Regions from separate parts of the Paracoccus sp. SM22M-07 genome, predicted to be linked through region 1. Evidence: riboswitches for the same ligand, from Rfam matches in the RefSeq annotation. Region 1 holds a riboswitch; the other holds the start of a gene.

Evidence for each region. Region 1 has a riboswitch for thiamine pyrophosphate ahead of thiD (bifunctional hydroxymethylpyrimidine kinase/phosphomethylpyrimidine kinase). Riboswitches for the same ligand answer to the same signal wherever they lie in the genome.
Region 2: another riboswitch for thiamine pyrophosphate. It lies ahead of thiB (thiamine ABC transporter substrate binding subunit); the one in region 1 lies ahead of thiD (bifunctional hydroxymethylpyrimidine kinase/phosphomethylpyrimidine kinase).

Annotation. Positions count from the first base shown of each region.
Region 1 covers NZ_JPKW01000007.1:45,947-50,619, forward strand. The annotation lists gene IE00_RS11700 (DEAD/DEAH box helicase) at 1-1,470, opposite strand, end outside; gene chrA (chromate efflux transporter) at 1,699-2,991, shown strand; TPP riboswitch at 3,032-3,134, shown strand; gene thiD (bifunctional hydroxymethylpyrimidine kinase/phosphomethylpyrimidine kinase) at 3,200-4,003, shown strand; gene IE00_RS11715 (FAD-dependent oxidoreductase) at 3,996-4,673, shown strand, end outside.
Region 2 covers NZ_JPKW01000008.1:28,857-33,529, forward strand. The annotation lists gene IE00_RS12355 (ATP-binding cassette domain-containing protein) at 1-412, opposite strand, end outside; gene IE00_RS12360 (ABC transporter permease subunit) at 405-1,943, opposite strand; gene thiB (thiamine ABC transporter substrate binding subunit) at 1,919-2,899, opposite strand; TPP riboswitch at 2,931-3,031, opposite strand; gene mutS (DNA mismatch repair protein MutS) at 3,101-4,673, shown strand, end outside.

The DNA.
Region 1 (4,673 bases):
GACGCGGATCGCGCCGATGCCGTCACGGGTGATCCCGCCCGCATCGCAGATCTTGGGCAGCAGCCAGCGCGCCTCGGCGCGGCCCGAATGACCGACCGACAGGGTGAACCAGACCGAAGGCCCGAATTCGCGCGGCGCACGCGGTGCCATGGGCGCGGGCGGGGCCTGCGTCTCCATCAGCTCCTCGGCGGCGGGACGGCCTTCGCGCCACATGCGCAGGAAGGCGACGGCCACCTGTTCGGCGCCGAACTTCTCCAGCAGCTGGGCGGCCAGGGGCGCGTCTTCGCCCGGCGCGTCGCGCAGCGCTTCGTGTTCCAGCATGCGCTTATCGTCGCGTTCGCGAACCTCGTCTGCCGAAGGTGCCTTGGCCCATTCGGCCACGACCTTGGCATTCTGCATCAGGCGCTGCGCGCGCTTGTAATCCGACGACGGCACGATCAGCGCCGAAACACCCTTGGACCCGGCGCGGCCCGTCCGGCCCGACCGGTGCAGCAGGGTTTCGGGGTTGGTCGGCAGATCGGCATGGATCACCAGTTCCAGCCCCGGCAGGTCGATGCCGCGTGCGGCCACGTCGGTCGCGATGCAGACGCGGGCGCGTCCGTCGCGCAGCGCCTGCAGGGCATGGGTGCGTTCCTGCTGGCTCAGTTCGCCCGACAGGGCGACGCATTTGAAACCGCGGTTCGACATGCGCGCCAGCAGGTGGTTCACGTTGGCGCGCGTCTTGCAGAACACGATCGAGGTCTGCGCCTCGTGCATCCGCAGCAGGTTGAAGATGGCCGGTTCGCGGTCGCGCGGCGTGACGCTGTAGGCGCGATAGGCGATGTCGCCGTGCTGGCGGGCCTCGCCCATGGCGGCGATGCGCAGGGCGTCACGCTGGAAATCGCGGGCCAGCTTTTCGATGGCGGGCGGCACCGTGGCCGAGAACATCAGCGTGCGGCGTTCGGCGGGCGCGGCGGCCAAGATGTATTCCAGGTCGTCGCGGAAACCCAGGTCCAGCATCTCGTCGGCCTCGTCTAGGACGGCGGCGCGCAGCGATGCCAGGTCCAGGCTGCCCCGGTCGATATGGTCGCGCAGACGGCCCGGCGTGCCGACGACGATCTGGGCGCCCTGCTGCAGGTTGCGGCGTTCGGTGCGGTAATCCATGCCGCCGACGCAGGTCGCGATCCGCGCGCCCGTCCCGGCATAGAGCCATTCCAGTTCGCGCGCCACCTGCAAGGCCAGTTCGCGGGTCGGCGCGATGGCCAGGGCCAGCGGACGATCACCGTCCAGCCGCTCTCCGTCCAGCAGCAGGTCCGCGCCGATGGCCAGGCCGAAGGCCACGGTCTTGCCCGATCCGGTCTGTGCCGAAACCAGCAGGTCGCGCCCTTGGGCTTCGTCTGCCAGAACGGCGGATTGCACGGAGGTCAGGCTTTCATAGCCCTTGGAAGCCAGCGCCGCCTGAAGCGGTGCGGGGAAGTTCAATTCGGTCATTTGATTCGCCAAATGGGGGGTGTCGTTCACCCGATGAGCGGCACCCCGTCGCTGCGACCGGCCCACCCTGCACCCGCCGCCCCGGACATGCGGAGCCAAAGATGGGTTCCTAGTCCACGCGCGCCGTAAAGTCCACCGAAGATCTGAACTGATTTCTTGGCCGCCTTTTCCTTGACTTGGGCCCGCTGCGCGGCCCTGATGCGCGCGACCCCGATCACAGGTTTCCAGATGACCCGCACAGCCCATCCCCCGATCAAGGATGCCATCAGGACATGGGCGCGGATCGCCGCGCTCAGCTTTGGCGGGCCCGCCGGCCAGATCGCCGTCATGCACCGCATCCTGGTCGAGGAACGCCGCTGGATCGACGAGGACCGTTTCCTGCACGCGCTGAATTTCTGCATGCTGCTGCCCGGCCCCGAGGCGCAGCAGCTGGCCACCTATATCGGCTGGCTGATGCATGGCGTGCGCGGCGCGCTGATCGCGGGGGTGCTGTTCATCCTGCCGGGCGTGGTGGCGATCATGGCGCTCAGCGTGGTCTATGTCACGCTTGGCGACGTGGGCATCGTGGCGGGGATCTTCTTCGGGCTGAAGGCAGCGGTCCTGGCGATCGTGGTGCAGGCGGTGATCCGGCTTGCGGGGCGGGCGCTGAAGGGGCCGGCGCTGCGCATCATTGCGGGGGCGGCCTTCGTGGCGCTCTTCGCGCTGGACGCACCTTTTCCGCTGGTGATCGCGCTGGCCGCCCTGGCGGGCGCGCTGATGGGGGGAGCCCCGACCCCGGACGGCACCGGCACTGCCCTGCCCGTTCAGGACGCGCGCGCCGCCCGCCGCGCGGCCATCTGGGCGCTGGTGCTGTGGCTGGTCCCGGTCCTGGCGCTGGTCCTGCTGGCGCCGGGCAGCGTCTTTGCCGATATCGCCACCTTCTTTTCGCGGCTGGCCGTGCTGTCCTTCGGGGGCGCCTATGCCGTTCTGGCCTGGGTCGGGCAGGAGGCCGTGGGCCATTACGGCTGGCTGCAGCCCACGCAGATGCTGGACGGTCTGGGCATGGCCGAAACCACGCCCGGACCGCTGATCATGGTGCTGCAATTCGTGGGCTTCATGGCGGCCTATGGCGCGGACCATGCCCATCCGCTGCTGGCCGCCATGCTGGGCGGGCTGCTGGCGACCTGGGTCACCTTCGCGCCCTGCTTCGCCTTCATCTTCATCGGCGCCCCCTTCATGGAGGGGTTGCGCCGCAGCGCCCGCCTGTCGGCCGCCCTGCGCGCCGTCACCGCCGCCGTGGTGGGCGTCATCCTGAACCTGGCCGTCTGGTTCGCCATCCACCTGATCTGGCAGCAGACCGTCGCATGGGACGTGGGGCCGATCCATCTGCGGCTGCCGGTCATGACATCGCTGGACCCGGTGGCGGCGCTGCTGTGCGCGGCGACGCTGGTTGCCGCCCTGTGGCTGCGGCCGGGCATGGCAACCCTGCTGGGCGGGGCGGCCCTGGCCGGGATCGCGCTGCAGATGGCGGGGCTGACATGACCCCCCTTGCGGGCCTTTCCGCATCGCGCTAGCCTTTTCCTGCAAACCGTTGGGGTGTCCCGTCACAGGGGCTGAGAGGCGTCAGCCAACCCATCGAACCTGATCCGGGTCATACCGGCGGAGGGAACGGTGCAGATGATCGCGGGGCCAGTCCCGCCCTTTGTTCCCCCTTGCGCCGTCCTGTCCCCGACCGCACAAGGAGCGCAACGTGACCGCCATCGCCCTGACCATCGCCGGTTCCGATTCCGGCGGAGGCGCCGGCATCCAGGCCGACCTCAAGACATTTTCCGCGCTTGGCGTCTATGGGGCCAGCGTCATCACCGCCCTGACCGCCCAGAACACCCGCACCGTGGCCCGCGTCCAGCCCGCAGGCCCCGCCATGATCGCGGCGCAGATCGCGACCGTCTTCGACGATCTGGACATTCGCGCGGTCAAGCTGGGGATGCTGGGCGACGGCCCTGCCATCCGCGCCGTGGCCGAGGGGCTGGCGGGACGCGGCCTGCCCGTCGTTCTGGACCCTGTGATGGTGGCGAAATCGGGCGACACGCTGCTGGCCGATGACGCCATCGACGGGTTGCGTGCCCTGCTGCTGCCCCGGGCCACCCTGCTGACCCCGAACCTGCCCGAGGCTGCCCGGCTGACGGGCGCGCCCCCGGCCCGGTCCCGCGACCAGATGCGCGATCAGGCGCTGGCGCTGATGCAAATGGGCGCGCGGGCCGTGCTGTTGAAGGGCGGGCATGGGCATGGGCCGCAATGCCACGACTTGCTGATGACGCCCGATGGCCCGCGCTGGTTGTCGGCCCCCCGCCATGCCACCCGCAACACGCATGGCACCGGCTGCACCCTGTCGGCGGCCGTCGCGGCGGAACTGGCCAAGGGGCGGCCTTTGCAGGAGGCCGTTACCGCGGCGCACCGCTATCTGCAGGGGGCCATCGCGGCGGCGGACAGCCTGACGGTCGGACAGGGCCATGGGCCGGTGCATCACTTTCACGCGGTCTGGCCCCATGCGTGACATCACCATCATCGGCGCGGGCGTGGCCGGGCTGTTCGCGGCGTGGCACCTGGCGCAACGGGGCTGGCACCCCCGCATCATCGACCGGAACGGCGCGCCGGGCCCGCATGGCTGTTCCTGGTGGGCGGGCGGCATGCTGGCCCCCATCTGCGAAGGCGTCACCGCCGATCCGCTGATCGCCCGCCTGGGTGGGCAGGCCGCCGATGACTGGGCGCAGGTCACCACGGTCACGCGCCGCGGCACGCTGGTCCTGGCGCTGGACCGCGACCGGGCCGAGCTGTCGCGCTTTGCCCGCCGCGCGCCGGGGCACCGGATGCTGGACGGAGCTGCGCTGGCGGCGCTGGAGCCCGACCTGGCCGACCACCGTCACGCCCTGCATGTCCCGTCCGAGGCGCATCTGGACCCCCGGCAGGCGCTTGCCGATCTGGTGACGGCCCTGCACGACCGGGGCATCGCCATCGAAACCGGAGATGCGCAGCCGCAGGATGTCACGGGCCCGGTGATCGACGCGCGCGGCATGGCCGCCACCCTGCCCGACCTGCGCGGCGTCCGGGGCGAGATGGTCGTTCTTCACGCCCCCGACATCACCCTGTCGCGCCCCGTCCGGCTGCTGCATCCGCGCCACCCGCTTTACGTCGTGCCGCGCGGCGACGGCATCGTCATGCTGGGC
Region 2 (4,673 bases), on a different contig from region 1:
CCCGGCCTTGCTGGCCGCCGGACAGCGCGGCGGGGCGGCGATCGCCGGTCCCGGACAATCCCACCTGCTCCATTACCTGCGCGACACGGGCGGTCTGATCGCGGTCCAGGCGCAGATCCGGGCGCAGGCCCATTCCTATATTTTGTTTTACAGTAAGATGCGGGAACAAGTTGTGGTGTTGAAACAGGGTCGAGATCGGCCTGACCCCCGGCTGCACCTGCGTGATGTCCTGCCCCTGCCACAAGATCCGCCCGCTGTCGGGCGCCAAAAACCCGCCGATCAACGACAGCAGCGTGGACTTGCCCGACCCCGACGCGCCGATCACCGCAAAGCGCCCGCCCTGTTCCAGCGACAGATCGGCGCTCAGGCTGAAGTCATCCTGACGGATCGCGATATCCCGCAGTTCAAGCATCCAGTCGCCCCCCCTTGTCGAAAATCCAGAACAGCCCGAAGCTGAGCGCCATCAACAGCACCGCCGCACCCGCCGCATCCGCCATGCGATAGCTGTTCATCAGCTGATAGAGTTTCAGCGGCAAGGTCGGCTGGTCGCTGGCGAACAGCGTGATCACCCCCAGGTCGCCCATGGCAAGGGCCGCCGCAAGCCCTCCGGCAAAACCAAGGGGACGTGCCAGCCGCGGCAGGGTCAGGTATCGCAACCGCGCCCACCCCCGCATGTCCAGCGATGCCGCCAGCTGGTCGTAATCGTCTTGCAGGCTGCGCGCCGCCGGGATCAGCGCCCGCAGCCCGAAGGGCAGGGCCATGGCCGCGTTGATCGCCACCGTCACTGGCAGGGCCATCTGCTGCGGGCTGGCCACGTCGCGCAGCAGGATGAACAGCCCCGTCCCCAGGACCAGAGGCGAGGCGATCAGCGGCAGCATGCCCGCGGCCTCGGTCCAGCGGCCGGCACCACGGGCGATGGTCAGCGCCAACGTCAGGCATAGCATCATCGCCAGCAGCGCCGAGATCACGGCCATCACCACGGACCGCCCCGCCGCCCACCAGATATCGGCCTCCAGCATCGGCAGACGCGGCACGCCCACCGCCATCACCGCCACCAGCGGCCACAGCAGGAACCCCGCCGCCAGCGCGATGACCGCCGCATCCGCCGCGACGCGCCAGCCGCGCGGACCGGTCGGGCCCTGGCGTTCATCCATGCCCGCCCCGAATGCCGCCGGAATGGCGATCCAGCGCGCGACCATCAGGGCGGCGATGCACAGCGCGATCTGCACCAGCCCAAGCGTGGCCGCCCGCCCCAGGTCGAAATCAAAGCGGAAGGCCTGATAGATCGCCAGTTCGACCGTGGTGGCGCGCGGGCCGCCGCCCAGGGCCAGCGCGACGGTGAAGGATGTCAGGCAGACCAGAAAGACCGCCAGCCAGACGCCCGGCAGGGCCGCGCGCAGCATCGGGCGTTCCAAGTGGCGGGCGATGTCGGCGGGGGCAAAGCCCAGGCTGCTGGCCAGGCGGAAGCGTTCGTACGGGATCGCCTGCCAGCCCTGCAGGATCAGCCGGACCGAAAGGGGCAGGTTGAAGAAGACATGCGCCAAGATCACCCCCTGCCAGCCATAGATGCCGATTTCCGGCAGGCCCAGGGCGCGCAGGCCTTCGTTCAGCGCGCCATTGCGCCCGAAGACCGAGATCAGCCCCATGATCGCCACGATCACCGGCAGGATGAAGGGCGCGCCCAGCAGCGTGACCAGCAGGCCGCGCCCCCGGAACCGCCGCCGCGCCAGCGCCCGCGCGACGGGCACGGCCAGCGCCGCGGACAGCGTCGCCGACAGCGCCGCCTGCCAGATGGTAAAGCGCACCGCGCGCCAGTCCCATTCGCCCAATCCCGACAACCCGCCCGCCTGCCATGCGACGGCGGCCAGCGTGCCAAGGATCAGGGCGCCCAGTCCGGCGGCGACGATGCGTCCCGCGATCACCCCGCGAAGGCGCGCAGCCATTCGTCCAGCGCAGGTTGGCGCAGGGCTTCGGCCTCGTCCTCGGAATAGAACAGCGTCTTGTCGGGGCGGGGCAGGTCGCGCATGACCGGCGGCCAGTCGTCCTGCGCCAGCTTGGCGGGCAGGGACCAGTTGGCCAGCGGGATGGTCTTTTGGAATTCCGGGGTCAGGATCCAATCCATGAACTGCTGCGCCAGTTCGGGCTGATCGGTCGAGGCCACCTGGGCTGCCAGTTCGGCCATGAAGTAATGGCCTTCGGGAAAGATGGCGGCCTTCTTGGTCAGGTCATCCTCGGCTGCGATGTGATAGGCGGGCGAGGTGGTGTAGGAGAGGACCATGTCGGCCTCTCCGTCCGTGAACATGCCATAGGATTCCGACCAGCCGCGCGTGACGGTCAGCACCTTGGGGGCCAGCTTGGCCCAGGCATCCGGCGCATCGTCGCCATAGACCTGCTTGACCCACAAGAGCAGCGCCAGACCGGAAATGGACGAACGCGGGTCCTGGATCACGATCTTCAGGTCGTCGGGCGCGTCCAGCAATTCCTGAAAGCTGGCGGGCGGGTTTTCCAGACGGGTGTCGTCATAGACGAAGGCGGTTTCGCCCCAGTTATAGGGCAGGAAGGTGTCATCGGTCCATTCCACCGGCAGCGACAGGTCGGACGTGTCCTGCCCATGCGGCGCGAACAGGCCGGATGCGCGGGCGCGGGCGGTGACATCGGTGTTCAGGCCAAAGACGATGTCGGCCTCGGTGCCCTTCCCCTCCATCAGCAGGCGGGGCAGGATGTCGCCGGTGACGAAATCCAGGGTGCAATCGCAGAAGGCCTCGAATTCGGCCTTGATCGTCGGGCCGGGGCCCCATTCGCTGGCGATGTAATCGCTGGCATAGACGGTCAGGACGCGATCCTGCGCCAGCGCGGGGGTCGCCGCCAGCAGGGCGGTGGCGAAAAACAGGGGTTTCACGGTGGCCTCCTTTCAAACGGGTTTCGAAAGAAAGGACAGCCGTCACCTTCCCTCCGCCGGGTATCAACCGGATCAGGTTCAACGGGTCCGCAACTGCGTCTCAGCCCATGCAGGGCACCCCGAGGTAGGCCTGAATGTAATGGTTTCACCGCAGCGCGCAAGCGGCTAGATACGGGGGCCAGAAGGCAGTGAAGGACCGTCATGACCGACCAGCCCACCCCGATGATGGCGCAGTATCTTGCGATCCGCGAGGCGAACCCCGGTGCGCTGCTGTTCTATCGCATGGGCGATTTCTATGAGATGTTCTTCGATGACGCGGTGCAGGCCGCAGCCGCGCTGGACATCGCGCTGACGAAACGCGGCACCCATGCGGGCGAACCGATCCCGATGTGCGGCGTGCCGGTCCATGCCGCCGAAAGCTATTTGCTGACGCTGATCCGCAAGGGGTTCCGCGTGGCCATTGCCGAACAGATGGAGGACCCCGCCGAGGCCAAGAAGCGTGGCAGCAAATCGGTCGTCGCCCGCGATGTCGTCCGCCTTGTGACCCCCGGCACCCTGACCGAGGAATCGCTGCTGGAGGCGCGCCGCCACAATTACCTGGCAGCCTATGCCCAAGTTCGTGACGAAGGGGCGCTGGCCTGGGTCGATATTTCGACCGGGGCGTTTCAGGTGATGGAATGCCCGCCCGCGCGGCTGGCCCCCGAACTGGCCCGCCTGACCCCGCGCGAGGTCCTGGCCGCGGGGTATGAATTCGAGGAACTTGTGCAGGACGCAGGCGCCGCCCTGACCGACCTGCATCCCGGCGCCTTCGACAGCGGCGCGGGGGCCAGGCGGCTTTGCGCGCTTTACGGTGTCGAAACGCTGGACGGGTTCGGCACGTTCACCCGGGCCGAACAGGGTGCGATGGGCGCCATCGTCGATTACCTGGACATGACGCAGAAGGGCAAGCTGCCGCTGCTGCGCCACCCTGTCCGCGAACAGGCGGGCGGCGCGATGCAGATCGACGCCGCCACCCGTCGCAACCTGGAACTGACCCAGGCCCTGTCCGGCGGGCGCGAGGGATCGCTGCTGGCGGCCATCGACCGCACCGTGACGGCCCCCGGCGCGCGCCTGCTGGAACGGCGCGTCAGCGCCCCAAGCCGCGATCTGTCGCTGATCCATGCCCGGCAGCAGGCCGTGGCCATGCTGGTCGATGATCCGCGCCTGCTGGCCGATCTGCGCAGCGCGCTGGCCCGCGTGCCCGACATGGACCGCGCCCTGTCGCGGCTGGCGCTGGAACGCGGCGGGCCGCGCGATCTGGCGGCGATCCGGGCGGGGCTGACCCAAGGGGCCGCCATCGCTGACCGCCTGCCGGATGACGCAGCCCAGGTGCTGCGCGACGCGGTGAGTGACCTGACGGGCCACGACGCCCTGATCGATCTGCTGGATGATGCACTGGTGGCCGAGCCGCCGCTGCTGGTCCGCGACGGCGGTTTCGTGGCCGAGACCTATGACGAGGATCTGGATCAGACCCGCCGGTTGCGCGACGAAGGGCGCGGCGTCATTGCCGGGATGCAGGCGGACTATGCCGCACTTGCCGGTGTCGGCAGTCTGAAGATCAAGCATAACAATGTCCTGGGCTATTTCATCGAAACGACGACCACTCATGCGGAACGCATGATGGCCGCGCCGCTGAACCAGACCTTCATCCACCGCCAGACGACCGCCAACCAGATCCGCTTCACCACGGTCGAGCTGTCCGAGCTGGAGACCCGCATCCTGAACGCCCGCGACC